One region of the Trinickia sp. NRRL B-1857 genome, then DNA from elsewhere that is predicted to be linked to it. Evidence: predicted binding sites of a transcription regulator. Region 1 holds the regulator's gene; each other region holds the start of a gene.
What was found. Region 1 encodes FNR, which switches genes on or off when oxygen is low (the NO sensors DNR and NnrR bind a similar motif). Its sites were predicted from a motif close to TTGATNNNNATCAA; they were not measured.

Region 1 (7,041 bases):
ACGGGGATTTGGGGCAACACCTTTTTCTGCATGACGTCCTCCGGCACGGAAGCCAGCATGGCCGTGTCGAGATAGCCCGGCGAGACCGTGTTGACCGTCACCCCATGGCGTGCGCTCTCGAGTGCGAGCGTGCGCGTGAACCCGTGGATGCCGGCCTTGGCCGACGCATAGTTCGCCTGCCCGTACGCGCCGCGCGAACCGTTTACCGAGCCGATGTTGACGATGCGCCCGAAGCGGCGCTCGAGCATGCTCGAGAAAAACTGCTTGGTGACATTAAAAAGTGCATCGAGATCGGTATGCATCACCTCATCCCATTCGCGCTTGGTCATCTTCGAGAACGTCGCATCGCGCACAATGCCCGCATTATTGACGAGCATATCGACCGGACCCAACTCGTCCAGCACGCGCCGCGCGCAACGCTCGCACGAATCGAAGTCCGCAACGTCCAATTCATAGGCGTGGAAGTGGCGCCCGGCCTCCGCCTCGCGCGTAAGCCACGTCGAGACGTGATCGTTATGCTCGGAATGCGACATCGCGACGGTCATGCCGGCATCGTGCAGACGGCGGCTGATGGCGGCGCCCAGGCCGCCCATCCCCCCGGTTACGAATGCGATGCGTCGAACTGAAGCGGACATGGCTGCTCCTCGAAGTAGTGAGAAGACCCCGGAAACGCGGAAGCGAAGTGGGTGCCGCATCCGGCCAATAACAACAAAGGGTCGTGCTCCACTCTAGTGGCCTCGCAAGGTCTCTGGGTTGATCGGCGTCAACGGGGTCAGCCGCCGCGCCGACTACAGTCCCCGCCATATCGACCGACTAAAGGAGTGAAAAAATGCCAGAGCAGCATGCCGTTCTCGTCCTGAATGCGGGTTCATCAAGCATCAAGTTCGGTTTGTTCGATTGCTCTTCCGGCCAAGCGGGCAGGCTCGCCCTTGCGAGCGGCGAAGTCGAGGGAATCGGCGGCACCGACGGCATCGACGGCGAAATGACGTTCGTCGTCGACGGCGCCGCGCCGCGCACGCTGGCGCGCAGTAACGGCGCCCCAAACGTTGACCCTTATCGCGAGGCGCTTACGCCCGTCATCGAATGGCTGCGCCGCGCGTGGCCCGATCTGCGCTTGGCCGCCGTCGCGCATCGCGTCGTGCACGGCGGTCAGCACTATTTCGAGCCCGTTATCGTGAACGACGACGTGCTGAGCGAGCTGCGCACCCTGATTCCGCTCGCACCGCTGCATCAGCCGCACAATATCGATGCGATCGATACGCTGCGCGCAGCCTGCCCCGGCGTCCCGCAAGTGGCAGTATTCGACACGGCGTTTCATCGGACATTGCCGCGCGTCGAACAATTGCTGCCGCTTCCGCATTCTTGGTTCGACGATGGCGTGCGGCGTTACGGCTTCCACGGTCTGTCGTACGAATACCTGTCGATCGCACTCGACGAGGCGTTCGGCGAACTCGCGCATGGCCGCGTCATCGCCGCGCATTTGGGCAGCGGCGCGAGTCTATGCGCATTGCACGACCTGTCGAGCGTAGCGACGACAATGGGCTTCTCCGCGCTCGACGGCTTGATGATGAGCACGCGCTGCGGATCGATCGATCCCGGCGTCGTGCTCCATCTAATCGAGGTGTGCGGCCTGTCGCACGAGGAACTCGGCACGTTGCTCTACCATCACTCCGGATTGCAGGGCGTATCCGGCTTATCGGGCGATCCGCGTGTACTGCTCGCGCAAGAACACGAAAACGAACGCGCCAAAGAAGCGCTTGCCCTATATGTCCATCGCATCGTGCGTGAGACAGGCGCGCTCGCTGCCGCCCTCGGCGGCTTGGACATGCTCGTCTTCACGGCCGGCATCGGCGAGCATAGCGCCCCGATTCGGGCGCGCATATGCGGCGCGCTCGGACTCTTCGGGATCGAACTCGACGATGAGGCCAATCGCGCGAATGCGCACGTCATCTCGCGCCCGACCAGCCGCGTCAAGGTCGTCGTCGAGCCGACGAACGAAGCTTGGATCGCCGCGCGCGCGGCCTGGTCGCTCGTGGGCGAGCGCACGCGGCTCGCTTGATTTGGATCAGCACACGCCAGTGCGTTGCCGCCGATCATAAAGGCGTTACTTCTTATTAAACGACGAGGCACCGACATGTATAAACGCATTCTCGCGCCGATCGACGGCAGTGAAACGTCCGCGCGCGCATTCGATTCGGCCCTGCGCCTGGCACGTGAATTCAACGCGGAAGTGTTCCCGCTTTACGTTGTCGACGTGCCGCTCGTCGGCGCCGACGCACCCGGCTACGATCCGTCGATCGTGCGCGACGCGTTGTTCGAGGAAGGCTCGCGCGTGAACAAGGAGGCCCTCGCGAAGATGGAACGCGAAGGCGTGACCGGCACCCCCAAAGTCGTCGAAACAAGCGCACTCGGAGACGATATCGCGCACAGCATCTTGCGTGTCGCCGTCGAAACGGGCGCCGATCTCGTCGTCATGGGAACGCATGGCCGCCGCGGATTTCGCCGTCTCATACTCGGTAGCGTGGCCGAGCGCTTCCTACGCATCTCGTCGCGCCCTGTGCTATTGGTTCCGGCGCACGACGCCACGGCAGAAGTCGCTCCCGCACCGGCTCGATAAACTTCGCACGATTCGATGCGAAGCGCCCGCACCTAAACTTAAACGAACTGCGCCGGCCCATCTCACGATCGGCCGGCGCAGTTTCGTTATCGTTGCCATGCGGATTTCGTCTCGAGCCGAGTCCGGTTTGATGGCACTCGGCCCTATCGCGCAACGATTAGAGGGTATCGGCTTGCTCGTCGGCCTGCTTATCGGGCGTATGCCTTACGAGCAATACGGGTATATGCGCTTTGCGTAGCAGCGCCTCGGCCACGCTGCCGAGCAGCACGCGACGCATGCCCTGCCGGCCGTGCGTGCCCATGACGATGAGGTCCGCTTCGCACTCGTCCGCCGCGCGTGCGAGCACCTGGGCGATACCGTCGCCGTAGGCGTCGAGCGCGCGCGCGACGCCGCTCACGCCATGCTCGCGCAACAACTCGCGCGCTTCGTCGAGCGCCGCGGTCGCCGCATCGACTTGCACCGTATCGGCGCCTTGCTCGGGCATATAAACCGCACCGACGTCGACAAGCTGCGGTGCGTGTTCGACCACGAACACGGCGACGATTTCCGCACCCGACGCCTTGGAGATCTTGATGGCTTCATCGAGGGCGAGACGCGCGCCACGACTGCCGTCCACGGCAGCCAGGATCCGTTTGTACATAAGTTATTCCTCCTGGGCCTATCGCCCATGGTTTTTATGCTTACGGCATACAGTCTGCGTCCGCTACGGAACATCGGACTTGACGGCGATCAACGGTCCATTCGTCGGGCTTATTACATTTACCACGCGTTGATGTAGGACAACCCTTACAAAGCTTCCACAACACTTACCGCAGTTTCATACGCCGCCGATTTCTTTATAGCGCCCGACCTCCGATACTGCCAATCAAGAGATGGACTTCTCGCGCTGCTTTGCGCTCGCGCCGCCCTTTTGAGGAGGTCGTATGTTCAACGAAGCAACCTTCGCCGCCGATGTCGCGACGGCGCCAAGAGAATCCGCCTCGGCTTGCGCGCCCCCCAAGGGAGTCGAACGCCGCACCGCGCAGCATTGCGCGAGCTGCTCGATGCGCTCCGCGTGCATGCCGCAGACGCTGAGCGCACAGGAGCTGACGCGCTTCGATTCGATCGTCAGCGCAACGCGCATCATCAAGCGCGGCGACGCGCTGTATCGCGCAAACGATACCTTCCAAAGCATCTACGCGATCCGCTCCGGATCGTTCAAGACCGTCGTCATGCATCGCGACGGCCGCGAGCAGGTGACGGGCTTTCATTTGGCGGGCGAAGTCCTTGGGCTCGACGGCGTGTGCACCGAACACCATAGCAGCGACGCCATCGCCATCGAAGACAGCAGCGTATGCATCATTCCCTACGCGCTGCTCGAGTCGATGTGCGCCGAGTCCAAACGTCTTCAACAGCAGGTTCTGCGCATGATGAGCGGCGAAATCGTCCGCGAATCGTCGCTCATGATGCTGCTCGGCACGATGAGCGCCGAGCAACGCGTTGCCGCGTTCCTCCTGAACATGTCGAGCCGCATGAAAGCGCGCGGGTATTCGGCGGCCGAATTCAATCTCCGGATGACGCGCGAGGAAATGGGCAACTTCCTCGGTATGAAACTCGAGACGGTGAGCCGCATGTTTTCCAAATTCCAGCGCGACGGACTCGTGCAATCGCACGGCAAGCAAATCCGTATCGTCAATCTCGACGAGTTGGGGCGCGTATGATCTCCGCCCGCCCTTGCGATGGTATCAGTTGCTCACGGCGAGCACTGCCGCGCCTGCGAGTCGTCCTTCTCTCAGGTCGGCCAACGCCCGATTCGCTTCGGCCAGCGGGTAGACCGTGGTCGCGATGTCGAGCGCGATCGTATCGGCGAGCCGCATGAATGCGTGACCGTCGTCGCGCGTGAGATTCGCCACCGAGACGATACGGCGCTCGCCCCAGAGCATGTCGTAAGGGAACGACGGGATATCGCTCATATATATCCCGCCGCAGACCACCACCCCACCCTTGACCACGGCGCGCAACGCCGTGGGCACGAGCGCGCCGACCGGCGCGAAGATCAGCGCCGCATCGAGCGGGCGAGGCGCGGCCTCGTCGCTCGCGCCGGCCCAATTCGCGCCTAACTTGAGCGCGAGCGCCTGCGCCGCGGTATCGCCCCGGCGCGTGAACGCATAGACCTCGCGGCCCTGATGACGCGCTACCTGCGCCACGATGTGCGCCGCGGCGCCGAATCCGTAAATGCCGATGCGCTCGGCATCGCCCGCCATCGACAGCGTTCGATATCCGATCAACCCCGCACAGAGCAGCGGCGCGGCCTCGATGTCCGAATAACGCGCCGGCAGGCGAAAGCAATATCGGCTGTCGGCGACCGTTCGCTCGGCGTAGCCGCCGTCGATCGTATAGCCGGTGAAGCCCGGTGCATCGCAGAGATTTTCCTTGCCGCGCGCGCAAAACGGACAATGGCCGCACGAATGCGCGAGCCAAGGTACGCCGACGCGTTCGCCCAAAGCGAACTGCGTCACCCCTTCGCCGAGCCCCGCCACGATCCCGACCACCTCGTGCCCCGGCACGAGCGGCGTCTTCGGGTGCGTCAATTCGCCGTCCACGACGTGCAGGTCGGTACGGCAAACGCCGCAGGCGCGCACGTCGATCAGAACTTGCCCCGGCCGTGGCCGCGGCTCGGGCAGATCGCGCAGTTGCAACACGGGACTACGTCCATCGAAGACCATTGCTCGCATTTCGCTGCCTCCCTCGGAAACCGACGGTTGCCTGAAGTGTTTCACCCGCCTCGTTCGCCGTTCATTTCAGCGCAATTCGTCTGGTTTGTCTTGATGCAGAGCAAAGCGATCGCCGTGCGCACGCGTCACCATCGTTCATGACGGGTGCGGTGCGCCGCCAACGTCGCGGCAACGACGACGGCCATGAGGCCAGTACTCACCACATGCATTCCTCTAGGAGGCTTTGCGATGGATACACACATTCAAGACGCTTGGTCCGTCGATGCGAGCGCACTGGCGGCCGATGCCACCCCGGCCGAGAAGCTGCGGTTCGCGCTGCGATACGCGGTACTCGCACCGTCGAGCCATAACACCCAGCCGTGGCGCTTCATCGTCGACGGCGATACGGTCACGTTGAACGCCGATCGCCTTCGCGCACTGCCCGTGGCCGATCCGTACGACCGGGAGCTCGTCATCAGTTGCGGCGCCGCGCTGCTCAATCTTCGCGTCGCCTTGAGCCGCTTCGGGCTCGCCTATGCCATCACGCTGTTTCCGTCGCCGGCCGACCCGGACATGTTGGCAAGCCTGCGGCTCGTACCGGGCGGACATGTCGACACGGGGCTCGCCGATTTATTCGATGCGATCACGGCGCGGGTCACAACGCGGCTCCCGTTCTCAGAAGCTCCCATCGCGCCGGAAGTCGGCGCGCGACTGACGCAAGCGGTCCAGGCCGAGGGCGCCGAGCTGGCCTGCGTCCATGCCCACGAGGCGCGCGTGCGGCTCGCGGAATGGATCGCCGAGGCCGATCGACGGCAATTCGACGACCCGCGCTTTCGCCGCGAGCTAGCCGGCTGGATCCATTCGAGCCGTCACGACGACGGAATGCCCGCTTATGCGGAAGGCTTGAGCGCATTGCTCGATTTCGCCTCGCCGCTCGTCTCGCTCGCGATCCGCACGTTCGACATCGGCGGGGGCGTGGCGGCCGCGCATCAGGCGCTGGCGACCGGGTCGCCGTTAATCGCATGCATTGCAACCAGCGCCGACGATGCCCAATCGTGGCTCGCCGCCGGACAGGCGTTGGAGCGGTTGCTGCTCACCGGCGTCACGGAGGGTCTCACCGCGTCGTATCTGAATCAGCCGATCGAAGTCGAGTCGATGCGCGAACGGCTGCGGGTGACTTTGAGCATCGACGGCGCGCCGCAACTGCTGCTGCGCCTCGGGCGCGGCCCGCGTATCGCTCACGCGCCGCGGCGCCCGTTGTCCGATGTCGTCTCCTAGCCTTGCAAGGCGCAAGCGCGCCTGCCCTCGCGCCGCAACGCAGCCGGAGCGCCCCTAGCGGGCGCCCCGCGCTTATCCGTTATGCGTTGTAGAAACGGAAAAAACCGCTATGCAATAGGACGGGCTTTTTGCCGATCTCGGCTAAAAGCTCGCGCGCCGCGCGCTCGATTTCGCGGCGATGCCCCTCGAACGCGCTCACAAGGTCCTGCTCTCGCAGCGACGCGGCGCCGAAGTGATCCTCGAGCGCCTCTGCGGTGATCGCGCATTGCACGCGTTCATCGTCGACGATCGCGGGAAACGCGAGCACGAGATCCCGGCCGCAGTATTCGGCCGGCTCTTGCGGAAAGCTGATCTGCATGTCTGCCACCTCGAAGAATGCGGCCCAGTACGGAGCCGCCGTCGAGTCAAGCATAGTCGATGCGGCGGCCGGCGACGCTTGACCTGGGTCAACCC
Region 2 (7,041 bases), 190 kb from region 1:
CGCTTTACGTTTCCCATCAAGACGGCAGGCGAGTTGCGCCCACGCGCAGCTTGCCGCTAGTCCTATGTCCGATCGGCCGACGCCTCGCTACAATGGGAGTTTTCGCAGCGAGAATCGCTTGCCGATGTCCACGCCATCTCCATTGACGCCCCGCGCGCCGCTTCTGTCGACGGCCGAAGCACTCGCCACGTTGCTTGCCGCAGCCGCACCCATCGCCGAAACCGAATCGGTCGCGACGCTCGCTGCGCTCGACCGGGTGCTTAGCGCCGACGTCGTATCGGCACTCGACGTGCCGCCCACGCACACCAGCATGATGGACGGCTACGCGGTGCGGATCGCCGATCTATTGCAAGGCGACCGCCGGCTGCCCGTTTCTCAACGCGTGCCCGCCGGACATCGCCCCGAGCCGCTGGCCGCCGGTACGGCCGCGCGCATCTTCACGGGGGCGCCGATTCCGCCCGGTGCGGATGCGGTCGTCATGCAAGAACAAACGGAAACGGACGGCGACGCCGTCGCGATTTTGCATACGCCGAAGGCGGGCGAGTGGATCACCGCACAAGGCGCGGATATTCGCCGCGGGGCCGTCATTTTGCCGGCCGGCACTCGGCTTTCGCCGCAAGCGCTCGGGTTGGCGGCTTCCATCGGAGCGGCACGGCTCGAACTCACGCGGCGCCTGCGCGTTGCGGTGTTCTTCACGGGCGATGAGCTGACTATGCCGGGCGAGCCCTTGCAGCCGGGCGGCATTTACAACTCGAACCGCTTCACGCTACGGGCGCTGCTGGCGCGCCTGAACTGCGACGTGACCGATCTCGGCATCGTCCCCGACCGTTTCGATGCCACCTGCGATGCGCTTGCCGCGGCGGCGCGCGAGCATGACCTGATCTTGACGTCCGGCGGCGTGTCCGTGGGCGAGGAAGACCATGTGAAGCCCGCTGTGGAGTCGCAGGGCCGGCTCGCGTTATGGCAAATCGCGATGAAACCGGGCAAGCCCCTAGCATTCGGCGCCGTGCGCCGCGACGCGGCGTCGCCCCGAGGCGGAGAGGCCCATTTCATCGGCTTGCCGGGCAACCCCGTTTCGAGCTTCGTCACGTTCTTGCTTTTCGTGCGGCCGTTTTTGTTGCGTCTGTCGGGCGTACGCGACGTCGAGCCCCGCGCCATCTCGCTGCGCGCCGATTTCACGCAAGCGAAGGCCGATCGGCGTAACGAATTCCTGCGTGCCCGCATTAATGGCGCGGGAGGGCTCGATGTGTTCCCGAATCAAAGCTCCGCGGTGTTGACTTCGACCGTTTGGGGAGACGGCTTGATCGACAATCCGCCGAATCACGCGATCAGCGCCGGCGAGACGGTGCGTTTTCTTCCATTCTCCGAATTGCTAGGCTGACGGGGTGCGCCTGCGGGCGCCGAAACGGTAATCCAATATGAAGATCGAGCTTAAGTATTTTGCGAGCGTGCGCGAGGCGGTCGGCCTCGCCGGGGAAGCGGTGACGGTGCCGGAAGGCATTGCCACCGTCGGCGACGTCCGGGCATGGCTGCGTACGCGCGGGGGCGCATGGTCCGAAGCGCTCGCGGAGGGCCGCGCCCTGCGTATGGCTTGCAACCACACGATGACGGATGCCGGCGCACGGCTCACCGACGGGTGCGAAGTGGCGTTTTTCCCACCCGTCACAGGCGGCTGAGGATCGGGAGCCAGCAAATGACTGTTCGCGTGCAAACGGAAGACTTCGACCTGTCGACCGAAATCGCGGCGCTACGTGCCGAGAATCCCAAAATCGGTGCCGTGGTGGCGTTCGTCGGGACCGTCCGCGATTTGAGCGAAGGCGAAAACGTCGAGGCGATGGAGCTCGAGCATTATCCGGGCATGACCGAAAAAGCGCTCGATGGCATCGAGCAGGAAGCGAAACGGCGCTGGCCGGGCTCCGAGGTGCTGATCGTGCACCGCGTGGGCAAACTTTTCCCGCGCGACCAGATCGTGTTGGCGGCAGCGACGTCTGCGCACCGACAAGACGCATTCGACGCCTGCTCGTTCGTGATGGACTATTTGAAGACCCAGGCGCCGTTTTGGAAGAAAGAGACGACGCCGAACGGCGCGCGCTGGGTGGACGCCCGTGTGGCCGACGATGCCGCGCTCGCCCGCTGGGGGATTGCGGGGGCCAATGCGGCCTCGGATGACACGCCGCCGGGCTGACGCCCGTCGGTCGCCCGTATCGCCACGCGATCAGCCCTCGCGCCCCGGTTGTTCATGCGACAAATCGTCGCGTGGACGCTTCGGGGCGATGCGATCGAGCAGCGCCTGCTGCTCGGGCGGAATCGCATAATCCCAGCCGAAACGGCTCAACTGCAAGCTTTGCGCAATTCTGAGCGCAGGTTCCATGAAACGCACGGCGGCCGCCGGTTCGTAGCGGTCGCACACCGTATCGAGAAACAAACGCAGCCAACGGCTGAAATGTTGCGGTTCGATGCCCTCTAGGGGCTGGTGCGCTTGTTGGACGTTGCCGCGATAGCGCTTATCGCCCAGTACGAGGCTGCCCCAGAACAGGCACATCTTCGGCAAGTGCTCGTCCCACCGGCCTTCCAATACCGCGTCGAATACCGGTCCCAGCAGCGCATCGGCACGCACGCGATCATAGAACGCATACACCAGTTCGCGGATGTTCTCAGCGGTGGGTTCGCCGTGACGCGCGAGGGGCCTTGCTACGGGCGCGTCGTTCGAATTCATGGAGGGCGGCATCTAAGTACGAAAGTCCAAAGCGGTTTTTGATCTAATCCCCCGCAAACCGCGTGCAAAGCACGCTAAATTATTGGGAAAGCGCCGAGCGCACATGATATTACCTGCGCGGCCAATGCATGTTATGGTCAAGCCGCCGCCCATACAACCCTTCGCGCGGTGAGGTTTTGCCGCGGGGCGCACTGCGTCCCGCCGCTTTCGCCGCGCGCCAATCGAGCCGTTGCCTGCCGATGAGACTCACCGACTACACCGATTACGCGTTGCGCGTGCTGCTGTTCTTGGCCGTGCGCGACGAGGGCCTAACGACGATCCACGACATTTCGGACGCCTACGGCATTTCCAAGAACCATCTGATGAAGGTCGTTCAGCGGCTTGGCGAACTGGGCTGGATCGAGACCGTGCGAGGACGGCACGGCGGCCTGCGACTCAATGCGCGCTCGTTGAGCTTGACGATCGGCGAGGTGGTGCGCGGAACCGAGAACGATTTTGCGCTGGTTGGTTGTTTTCCGCGCGAAGGTGCCGAGCCGCGCCGCTGCGTCATCGAGCCGCAGTGCCGTCTCAAGCATGTATTCGAAGCGGCGCGCGGCGCGTTCCTTGCGGAACTCGATCGATACACGTTGGGCGAGCTCGCGGGCCCGGCGGCGCCGCTCGCCGAGCTGCTCGGTTTGCCCGCCGTCGGGAGTGTGAACACCCGGCCCGTGGTGCCGATTGCGGCGACTTAGGACGGGTTCAACGCATAAACCTGGCACGGCGAAGCAAAAATAGCGCTTGAAACCCGCCGAGAGCACCTCATTTTGGTGATAGTCAAAAATTGGAGGTCTCTTCATGAGAATCGACAAGCTCACCACCAAATTCCAAGAAGCGCTCGCCGATGCCCAAAGCCTCGCCGTGGGTCGGGGCCAGCAGTACATCGAACCGCTTCACGTCCTGGCCGCGCTCGTGGCGCAGCAAGACGGCTCCGCGCGCTCGCTGCTTTCGCGTGCCGGCGTGCATGTGCAGGCCCTGCAAACCGCGTTGAACGAGGCGATCGGGCGCCTGCCGCAGGTGCAGGGCACCGACGGCAACGTGCAGATCAGCCGCGAGCTGAACGGCTTGCTCAATCAGGCCGACAAGGAAGCCCAGCAACTCAACGATACGTTCATCGCGAGCGAAATGTTCTTGCTCGCCGTGGCCGACGACAAGGGCGAAGCGGGGCGGCTCGCGCGTCAGTACGGTCTCACCCGTAAGTCGCTCGAGGCGGCGATCGCGGCTGTCCGCGGCGGTGCGCAGGTGCACAGCGCCGACGCCGAGAGCCAACGAGAAGCGCTGAAGAAGTACACGATCGACCTGACCGAACGCGCGCGGGCCGGCAAGCTCGACCCCGTCATCGGCCGCGACGACGAAATTCGTCGTTCGATCCAAATCTTGCAGCGCCGCACGAAGAACAATCCTGTGCTGATCGGCGAACCCGGTGTCGGTAAGACGGCGATCGTCGAGGGCTTGGCGCAACGCATCGTGAATGGCGAGGTGCCCGAGTCGCTCAAGAGCAAGCGCGTGTTGTCGCTCGACATGGCTGGGTTGCTCGCGGGTGCCAAGTATCGCGGCGAGTTCGAGGAACGCCTAAAGGCTGTCTTGCAAGACATCGCGCGCGACGAAGGCCAGACGATCGTTTTCATCGACGAAATCCACACGATGGTGGGCGCGGGCAAGGCCGAAGGCGCGATGGATGCCGGCAACATGCTTAAGCCCGCGCTTGCGCGCGGCGAGCTGCATTGCATCGGCGCGACGACGCTCGACGAGTATCGCAAATACATCGAAAAGGATGCGGCACTCGAGCGGCGCTTTCAGAAGGTGCTCGTCGACGAGCCGTCGGTAGAAGCCACCATCGCCATCTTGCGCGGGCTGCAAGAAAAGTACGAGCTGCACCATGGCGTCGAGATTACCGATCCGGCGATCGTCGCCGCGGCGGAGCTTTCGCATCGCTATATTACAGACCGTTTTCTGCCCGATAAGGCAATCGATCTGATCGACGAGGCCGCCTCGAAGATCAAGATGGAGATCGATTCGAAGCCCGAGGAAATGGACCGGCTCGATCGCCGCTTGATCCAGTTGAAGATCGAACGCGAGGCCGTGAAGAAGGAGAAGGATGAGGCGTCGCAAAAGCGGCTGCAACTGATCGAGGAGGAAATCGAGCGGCTCAATCGCGAGTATTCCGATCTGGAGGAAATCTGGATGGCCGAGAAGGCGGCCGTGCAGGGCAGTGCGCAGCTGAAGGAAGAGATCGAAAAGACGCGCGCCGAGATCGTACGCTTGCAGCGCGAAGGGAAGCTCGAGAAGGTGGCCGAGCTCCAGTACGGCAAGCTGCCCGAACTCGAGGCGCGCTTAAAGCAAGTGACGCAAGCCGAAGCGAAGGAGCAGAACAATCCGACGCAACCGCGTCTGCTGCGCACGCAGGTCGGTGCGGAAGAGATCGCCGAAGTGGTCTCCCGCGCAACGGGGATCCCCGTTGCGCGAATGATGCAAGGCGAGCGCGAGAAGCTGCTTCAGATCGAAGCGAAGTTGCATGAGCGCGTGGTTGGACAAGACGAAGCGATCGTGGCCGTGGCCGATGCGATCCGTCGCTCGCGCGCCGGGTTGGCCGATCCGAACCGGCCTTACGGCTCGTTCTTGTTCCTTGGGCCGACCGGCGTCGGTAAGACCGAGTTGTGCAAAGCGCTGGCCTCGTTCCTGTTCGATTCCGAGGAGCACCTCATTCGGATCGACATGAGCGAGTTCATGGAAAAGCATAGCGTCGCGCGGCTGATCGGCGCGCCGCCGGGCTATATCGGCTACGAGGAAGGTGGTTATCTGACGGAAGCGGTGCGCCGCAAGCCGTACAGCGTGATCTTGCTCGACGAAATCGAGAAGGCCCATCCCGATGTCTTCAACGTGCTGCTGCAAGTGCTCGACGATGGCCGTATGACCGATGGCCAGGGACGTACCGTCGACTTCAAGAACACGGTGATCGTCATGACGTCGAACCTCGGTTCGCAAATGATTCAATCGATGGCCGACGAACCGCAGGAAGCCGTGCGCGACGCCGTGTGGGGAGAGGTCAAGCTGCATTTCCGACCCGAGTTCTTGAACCGGATCGACGAGGTCGTGGTGTTCCATTCGCTCGATCGCAACAATATCGAGTCGATCGCGAAGATCCAATTGCAGCGTTTGCACGAGCGTCTCGCGAAGCTCGACATGCAGCTCGTGGTGTCGGATGCGGCGCTCGAGCAGATTGCGAAGGTGGGCTACGATCCGCTGTTCGGCGCGCGGCCGCTCAAACGGGCGATTCAGCAAGAGATCGAGAATCCGGTCGCCAAGCTTATTCTTGCGGGTCGCTTCGGGCCCAAGGACGTCATTCCCGTCGAAGTGGAAGGCGGCAAATTGGTGTTCGAGCGCGTGGTGCATTAACGGCGCGATAGTCGTCTAGTCATGGCCGAGCGTTCACGCGCTCGGCCATTTTTTTTGCTTTGCGAAGGCGCTTGACTTAGAGTGCGCTCGAAGTCTTAACGTTGAGGTCGTCATGTCGGAAGCACTCACAATCGGTCGAATGGCTGAAACACTAGGTGTTTCGACCCACACGCTGCGGTACTACGAACAAGCGGGGTTGATTCGAGCTGTGTCTCGCTCAGGGGCGGGGCACCGGCTCTATTCTCCGGTCGACATCGAATGGTTGCGCTTGGTGATGCGGCTCAAGGCCACGGGGATGCCGATCGCTCGTATGCAGGCGATCGCGGAACTGAGAGCCCAAGGCCCCTCGACCGCTTACGAGCGGCGCGCGTTACTGCTCGAGCATCGCGATGCGGTGCAAGAGGAGTTGCGCCAGTGGCAGGCCAATCTAGCCGCGATCGAGCAGAAGATCCGCGACTACGATGCGATGCTGATCGACATGACGGATGACAAGCCCAACCCTCAACCGTCAAAGGAACAAGCATGGCAATCGACACGAACGCAAACAACGACCGCTACGCACGTGGATGGGAAAAGCTGAAAGAGGTCGACGGCGAAGTCGGCGAGCGGGTGGTCGCGTCGCTGGCCGAAATCGCGCCGGATTTCGGGCGGCTTTTGATCGAATTCGGCTTTGGCGACATCTATAGCCGCCCGGGGCTCGACCTGAAGTCACGCGAGATTGCGACGATCGCCGCGCTCGCTGCCCTCGGCAATGCGCAACCGCAATTGAAAGTGCATATCGAAGGGGCGCTCAACGTAGGCTGCACCCGCGAGGAGATCGTCGAAGTGTTCATGCAGATGGCCCTGTATGCAGGGTTCCCCGCTGCGTTGAACGCACTGTTCGCGGCGCGCGA
Region 3 (7,041 bases), on a different contig from region 1:
GCAATGCGATCGAAGTCCATATGTCGAAGCTGCGCAAAAAGCTGGGGCAGGAGCTGATTACGACCGTTCGCGGCGTCGGCTACATGATCGAGAAGCCATGACGCAAAGCTCCATCCGTCGGCGCCTCTCGCTGATGGTACTGGCGAGCGTCGCGCTCGTATGGGCGGTGACGCTCGTCTCCACGTTTCGCCACGCCTCTCAAGAAGTGCGGCGCTGGCAAGATACCCGGCTCGTGGAATACGCCAAGCTCATCGCATTGCTCAGCGACGACGATCTCCTCAAGCTTTCGCGTTCGCACATCGACGCGCGCATCGAATTGCCCCATCCCGACGAGCTGGCCTCGGGCACCGTCGACAGCGATATCGCGCCGCGCGAAATGCTGTTCGCAGTGAAGGATGCGCAAGGCCGCACGATCGCGGCCAGTCCGGCGCTGTCCGAACTCGGTCCTATCGCGCCGCCGCCGGGAAATATCGACGAGCCGTGGTCGGCCACGTTGGGCAATACCGTCTGGCGTATCGAAACGATTCGCGATGCGAACACCGGACGCTTGATCCAAGTCATGCAAACGTCGAACTCGCGCAGCGATTTGGCACGCGACGCGGCGTTGCACGTGAGCCGTCCTTTGCTTCTCGGGCTGCCGGCGCTCGCGTTGCTCGTATGGCTCGCCATCGGGCGCTCGCTCGCCCCGCTGCGCATGCTGTCGGAGACCATCCGCGCGCGAGATGCGACGACGTTCGAGCCCATCGACATCGAGCGCGTGCCGCCGGAGGTGCGGCCGCTCGTCGACGCGATCGATCAATTGCTTGCTCGGCTCAAGCAATCGATCGCGCGCGAGCGAGCGTTCACGTCCGACGCCGCGCACGAACTGAAGACGCCGCTTGCGGCAATCAAAGTGCAGGCGCAGGTCGCACTGGCCGCGGAGGATGCCACGCAGCGGCAATTGGCGATACAGCGCGTCGTGCAAGGTGTAGATCGCAGCACGCGCCTCGCGGAACAATTGCTGCTGCTTGCACGGCTCGACGAGCACGAACGTATCCCGACGGTACCCGTCGCGCTCGACGCATTCGTGCTCGAGGCCATCGCGCGGCATACCGAGCGCGCGCGGCAGAAACAGATCGAGATCTCGTTCGCCGACGTGCTCCACCGCACGGTGCTAGCCGAGCCGTTCCTCATCGGTATCTTGCTCGATAACCTCTTCGACAATTCGATCAAGTACGGGAAACAGGGCGGACACATCGACATCGGATTGTTCGACGACGGCGACGCCGTCAGCTTGGTCGTTCGAGATGACGGCGAAGGCGTTGCGCCATCGGAGATGTCGCGGCTCGTCGATCGTTTTTATCGCGGCGTCAACGCCGCGGCCCCCGGAAGCGGCCTCGGCCTGTCCATCGTCAGACGTATCGTCAGCTACTTCAACGGGCGCCTGACGTTCGAGGCGGGCATCGACGGGGCAGGCCTCACGGTGATCGTCTCGCTGCGGCGCGCGAACGCGCCGGCACCGCATCAATCGCCGGCAGCCGCCGTCGCCGAAAGCACATGGAACAGTTCGTCTTCCTGCTCGCAGTGAAGGCGCACGATCGCGTCAAGGCCATACAGCAACCGCTGAAATTCCGCGAGGCCGCGGGCGTCGGGTCCTTCGGGCGGCAAATCCGCCGTCATATTGGCGAGCAAGCGAACGATCCGAAATATCTCGCGATGCATGCCGCTCATCGCCGCCATCGGATCGTCCCCGCCTAAGAGGCGCGCCAAGCCGGGATAGACATGCGCGTCGTCACGCTGCTCGTGCGGCACTAACTCCCGGGTCAACGATTCGTTCATTTGCGCGAGCGCCGGCGCGACCGATGCCTTCGGCAGCCGAGGCAGCTCATCGGCCAACGCTCTGATTCGCGCGATGACGGGCGCAAGCCGTACGTGCTCCTGCTTCAAATGGTCCGCCTCCTCGCGTGCGAGCGCCCCGGCGGCGAGACGCGGACTCATGCGTAGTACGCGCAGCGCATTGACGATCACGGCGACGTCGATGAATTCTTGAGCGATCGCACCGGCGATCGGCGGCACCAGACCGAACGCCGCCGCGATCATGGCGACGGCGGACATCGCCATGCCGGCCACGACGCTTTGTACCGCGATGCGGCGGGCTCGCCGTGCAATCCGCAACGCATCCACTAAACGATCGAGACGATCGACGAGCAGAACGACGTCGGCGGCCTCCGATGAGGCCGCGGCCCCGCGTGCGCCCATCGCGACGCCAACGTCTGCCGCGGCGAGCGCAGGCGCGTCGTTCACGCCGTCGCCCACCATGATGACGATTCCGTCGGCTCTTGCGGCCTGAATCGCGTCGAGCTTATCGGCCGGCGTTTGTTGCGCGCGCACTTCGGTAACGGCCAATAACGCGCCGACCGTTTCGGCGATGTCGCGCCTATCGCCGGTCAGCATGATCAGCCGCTCGATCCCTTCGCGCTTGAGCAGGCGCAGCGCTCTCGGGGTTTCGAGGCGCAGCTGGTCCGCCATCCGTACGGCTCCGATCATCGCACCATCGACACCGACGAATACCGCGGCTTGCCCCTCATAGCTCAACGTGCGAAGCACGGCAGCGCTCCACTGCGCAACGCGGGTCGCCGCGCTTACGTAGGCGAAGCCGCCGATCGTCACCGCCCGGCCTTCCACTTGGCCCGTTAAGCCCGCGCCGGCGGTTTCGACCACGGCCGACGGCGGCGACAAGCGCACGCCCCGCTCGCGCGCCGCGATCGTCAAAGCCTCGGAGATGACATGGGCGGATGCTTGCGCGAGCGAGGCCGCGTAGTACAGCACGGCCGCCTCCGTCGTTTCGGGACCGCACTCGATCGAGACCAAACGCGCGTGACCCTTGGTGAGCGTCCCTGTCTTGTCGAAAAAGAGAATGGACGCCTGGGCAAGCCGCTCCAACGCGCCGCCGCCCTTGACGAGAATGCCTCGCTTCGCGCAACTCGACATACCGGATACGATCGCAACGGGTACGGCGAGAATCAACGGACAGGGCGTTGCGACCACGAGCACCGCGAGCGCACGCGAGATTTGCCCTGCCATGATCCAACTCGCACCGGCGAGCGCCACGGAAACGAGGACGAAGAACAGCGCGTAGCGATCGGCCAATCGCGCGGCCGGACTCCGCTCGCGCTGGGCCGCTTGTACCATGCGCACGATGCCGGCGAACGTGCTGTCCGCCGCGCGGGCCGACGCGATCATCTCGAACGGGACGCCCGCGTTGAGCACACCGCTACATATCGCTTCGCCCGATAGCCGCCGCACGATCGCCGATTCGCCGGTCAGCGTGGCTTCATCAAGGTCCGCCACACCGGCAAGCGAGCCATCGACGGGTACGAGTTCGCCGCTGCGAACGAGCAGCCGATCGCCGGGCTGCACGGCGTCGAGCGCAACCGAATGCCATTCGCCGTCTTTCAATGCGTTCGCCTGACGCGGAGCGCGGCTCAACAATGCGGTCATTTCGCGCTGCGCGCGGCTCCCCGCATACTGCTCGAGCGCACGACCGCTCGCCACCATCAGCGCGATGACGGCCGCCGCGAGCGTTTCCCCGAGCGCGAGCGCAAGCGCGATCGCCATCCACGCCAAAATGTCCACCCCGGCCTGGCGCCTAATCACCCCTTGTACGATCGATACGGTCAATGCGACCCCTATGGCCGCCGCACCGGAAAACCAAAGCGCTCCAGCGAGCGCCCGAGCCTCTAGCGCGATGCACACGCCGCCCACAGCGAGCGTCGCCGTCGATACGATCAGCAAAGCGAAATCGACGTAACGAAAAGCGCGCGACATGACGCTGCGTGGATTCGCGCCTGAAAAGCGCGATGGATCATCCGCTGAGCGGAAAGGTTTGCCAGGCATGAGTCCAATGCTATGACCCGGCGCCGGCCGCGATTTGATCTGAAGCAAGCGTGTCACGGCGCGCGCTGCCGGCGCTCGTCACTCTGCTTGCGCTTAACAGATCTTCATCAATCGCGCATTACGCACCTTCGCCGGCATTGATTTCAATCAAACAATCAGAACGGTTCGGCCAACACAATAGATCTACGAAATACCGAACCCACATCGACGAGGGCCGAACCATGAGCGCATCGACTCCTCCAATCAGCCCTGCCTGCACCCTGCCCGGTCGGGTCTTGATCGCCGTCGATTCCACCGTCGCGTCCGAACGCGCCATCGCGTACGCGAAAGGGGTCGTGGCACCGGGAGGTCGGGTCCTGCTCGTCAGCGTCGCGGAAAACCCCCGCACGCTAATGCCGACCGGCACCTTCACCGGCGACGTGCTCAAGGCGGCCCGCGAGGAATTGCTAAGGGATGCGAACGAAGCGCTCGCCACGGCACGCGCGGCTTTCGCACGAAGCGATATCCAAGTCGAATCGGAAGCGATCGATTTGTCCAAACACGGCAGCGACGTCACGCATGCCTTGATCGATGCAGCGCAAAGATGGGACGCTCAATTGCTCGTCGTCGGCGCTCGCCAGCACCACGGATTGCTTCGATGGGTCGAGGGCACGGTATCGACTCCATTGGCCGGTCTCGCACCATGCCCCGTTCTCATCGTGCCCGCGACCTATCGCGCCGACGCGGTTCGCGCGGCGCGGCGCATTTTGTTTGCCGTGGACGCTAGCGCGCAAGCCGCCGAGGCGCTTCGCACCGGCCTGCGGTTCGCGACGCATGCTACGGCTGGCAGAGCAATCTATGTCGTCGACCGAGCGGTGCGTTTGAGCGACTTCGTCCCGATCGATGTCCTCGAAGATGCTTTCGTCGAAGAGGGAACGCGCACCCTCGCCAAGGTCGAGCCGCTGCTTGCGGATCGATGCGGCGAAGCGAGTGCCTCGCTCGTCGAAACCAAACGCATAAGCGACGACGTACCCCACGCAATCGTTCGTGAGGCGCACGATTGGCGGGCCGACTTAATCGTTATGGGAACGCACGGCCGACGCGGTCCTTCGCGATGGCTGCTCGGCAGCGTTGCCGAGCATGTCGGCCGCTTAACTGAAACGCCGCTATTGCTTGTACACGCACAAGCGACTGCCGGTTAATTTGAAACGCGTGTATGTGTTAGTTCGAACAACAGGGCACACTTAAATTACATCTTTTGCTCGAATTGTCCTATAAACCGAGAGACATAAAGCAGTAGTCGGGGGGGTGCGATGATTGCCACGCTAAAGCGCAATGTTCGCGCGCGGTATGCAGCGATGCTCATGGCGGCAACGCTTGGGCTTCTTAGTCACGTCGCACAAGCGGTCCCCGCATTCGCGAGGCAGACCGGGCTCGCCTGCGTAGCTTGCCACGTGAGCTTCCCCGAACTGACTCCGTTCGGGCGATTCTTTAAGCTGAGCGGCTATACGCTGACGAACAACAAAACGATCCCGCTCGCGGGGATGGTTCAATTTTCGCAAACCAATACGCGAACGATCCGAAACGATCAATACGATTTCGTCCGCAACGGCGACATCGCGTTGCAACAGGCCAGCCTTTTCTACGGCGGTCGAATCGCGGGGCCCGTCGGCGCATTCGTGCAATGGACCTACGACGGCATCGCCCATCATAGTGGTATCGACAACACCGATATTCGCGCCGCCGGCCAATTCACGCGGGGCGACATCGATTTCATCTACGGGATGACGCTCAACAACAACCCGACGGCGTCGGATGTTTGGAACAGTACGCCGGCATTCGGCTATCCCTATGCATCGAGCAGTGTCTCGCTGACGCCGATGGCCAGTACGCTGATCGACGGCGGGCTCGCGCAACAAGTCGCGGGCTTGACGGCCTATGCGTTTTGGCAACGCAGTATCTATGCGGAATTCGGGTTGTACCGAACCGCCGATCGGATGTTCTCGTTTCTGCGCACGGGTCAGGACATATCGAGTCCGGGCGGCGTTGCGCGCTTATCCGGAAACAACCCCTATTGGCGGCTTGCCTACAATGCCGAGTGGGGTGCGCACTCGCTCATGGTCGGCACATACGGTCTTATCGCGGACAAGTATCCGGACAATACGATCCCCATCTCACCCACCGACCGCTTCACCGACTACGCATTCGACACTCAATATCAATATCTGACCTACACGCATTCGATCACCGCGCAGGCCACCTGGATACACGAGAAGCAAAGTTGGGACGCGAGTTTCCCGAGCGGCGGCATAGGCGCCGGCCCAACGCCGACCAATTCGACCGACACGCTCAACACGTTCAAGGCGAAAGCATCCTATTACTTCCGACGGAAATACGGCGGCACGCTCGCGTATTTTCAAACGACGGGCAGCAACGACCCCGGACTCTATGGCGCGGCGCCAGTGACCGGCAGTGCGAACGGAACGCCGAATTCGAACGGAGTCATTCTCGAGGCGGATTACTTGCCGATTCCCCAAGTCAAGCTATCGGTCCAATACACGTGGTTCCTCAAGTTCAACGGAGCACGCTACAACTACGACGGCAACGGACGCAATGCCAGCGACAACAATACACTGTACTTATTGGCTTGGATCGCGTTCTGACATAGCGCACTCAAAGACAGACGCAACTCATTGGATGGGCCGGAAAATGAAAAAGCCACCGCGTTGCCGCATCGAGTCGGCGATTACGGCCATGTTGCCGCTCATTATTTGTAGCGTGCTATTGAGCGCCCCTTCGGTACGCGCGCAAGACGCCGGTCGCCTTGCCAAGCAATTGTGCGTCGCCTGCCACGGCGTGAGCGGCGACAGCAAATCGCCGATGTTCCCGAAACTCAACGCGCAGACGTCCGACTATCTCGTCGCGCAGTTGAAGGGCTTCCGGCAACACGTTCGCGGCGAATCGGATGCCCGCGCCTATATGTGGGCCATCGCCTCGCAACTCGACGACGCAACGGTCGCATCGCTCGCCGACTACTATTCGCAACAGCCTGCCACAACGGGCGGCACGGGCGACGCCACGCTGATTGCCGAGGGACAAAAGATCTTCGAGCAGGGCCTGCCCGATAAGGGCGTGCCGGCGTGCGCGTCGTGTCACGGCGCGCAAGGACACGGAAACGGGCAATTC

Region 2: a site for FNR is predicted at 3,520-3,533, ahead of clpB (ATP-dependent chaperone ClpB). Genes of this name have one in related genera too.
Region 3: a site for FNR is predicted at 4,014-4,027, ahead of AB1286_RS22695 (universal stress protein). Genes of this name have one in related genera too.

Annotation. Positions count from the first base shown of each region.
Region 1 is NZ_JBFLUK010000001.1:325,354-332,394, reverse strand. It holds gene phbB (acetoacetyl-CoA reductase) at 1-635, opposite strand, end outside; gene AB1286_RS01550 (acetate/propionate family kinase) at 830-2,059, shown strand; gene AB1286_RS01545 (universal stress protein) at 2,135-2,617, shown strand; gene AB1286_RS01540 (universal stress protein) at 2,775-3,257, opposite strand; gene fnr (fumarate/nitrate reduction transcriptional regulator Fnr) at 3,541-4,317, shown strand; gene AB1286_RS01530 (zinc-dependent alcohol dehydrogenase family protein) at 4,342-5,331, opposite strand; gene AB1286_RS01525 (Acg family FMN-binding oxidoreductase) at 5,560-6,588, shown strand; gene AB1286_RS01520 (DUF1488 domain-containing protein) at 6,668-6,946, opposite strand.
Region 2 is NZ_JBFLUK010000001.1:510,741-517,781, reverse strand. It holds gene AB1286_RS02385 (molybdopterin molybdotransferase MoeA) at 125-1,381, shown strand; gene moaD (molybdopterin converting factor subunit 1) at 1,419-1,676, shown strand; gene moaE (molybdopterin synthase catalytic subunit MoaE) at 1,694-2,185, shown strand; gene AB1286_RS02370 (group III truncated hemoglobin) at 2,216-2,716, opposite strand; gene AB1286_RS02365 (Rrf2 family transcriptional regulator) at 2,956-3,447, shown strand; gene clpB (ATP-dependent chaperone ClpB) at 3,551-6,148, shown strand; gene AB1286_RS02355 (MerR family transcriptional regulator) at 6,261-6,728, shown strand; gene AB1286_RS02350 (carboxymuconolactone decarboxylase family protein) at 6,671-7,041, shown strand, end outside.
Region 3 is NZ_JBFLUK010000011.1:350,933-357,973, reverse strand. It holds gene AB1286_RS22710 (response regulator) at 1-101, shown strand, start outside; gene AB1286_RS22705 (ATP-binding protein) at 98-1,567, shown strand; gene AB1286_RS22700 (heavy metal translocating P-type ATPase) at 1,504-3,807, opposite strand; gene AB1286_RS22695 (universal stress protein) at 4,098-5,057, shown strand; gene AB1286_RS22690 (cytochrome C) at 5,310-6,518, shown strand; gene AB1286_RS22685 (c-type cytochrome) at 6,610-7,041, shown strand, end outside.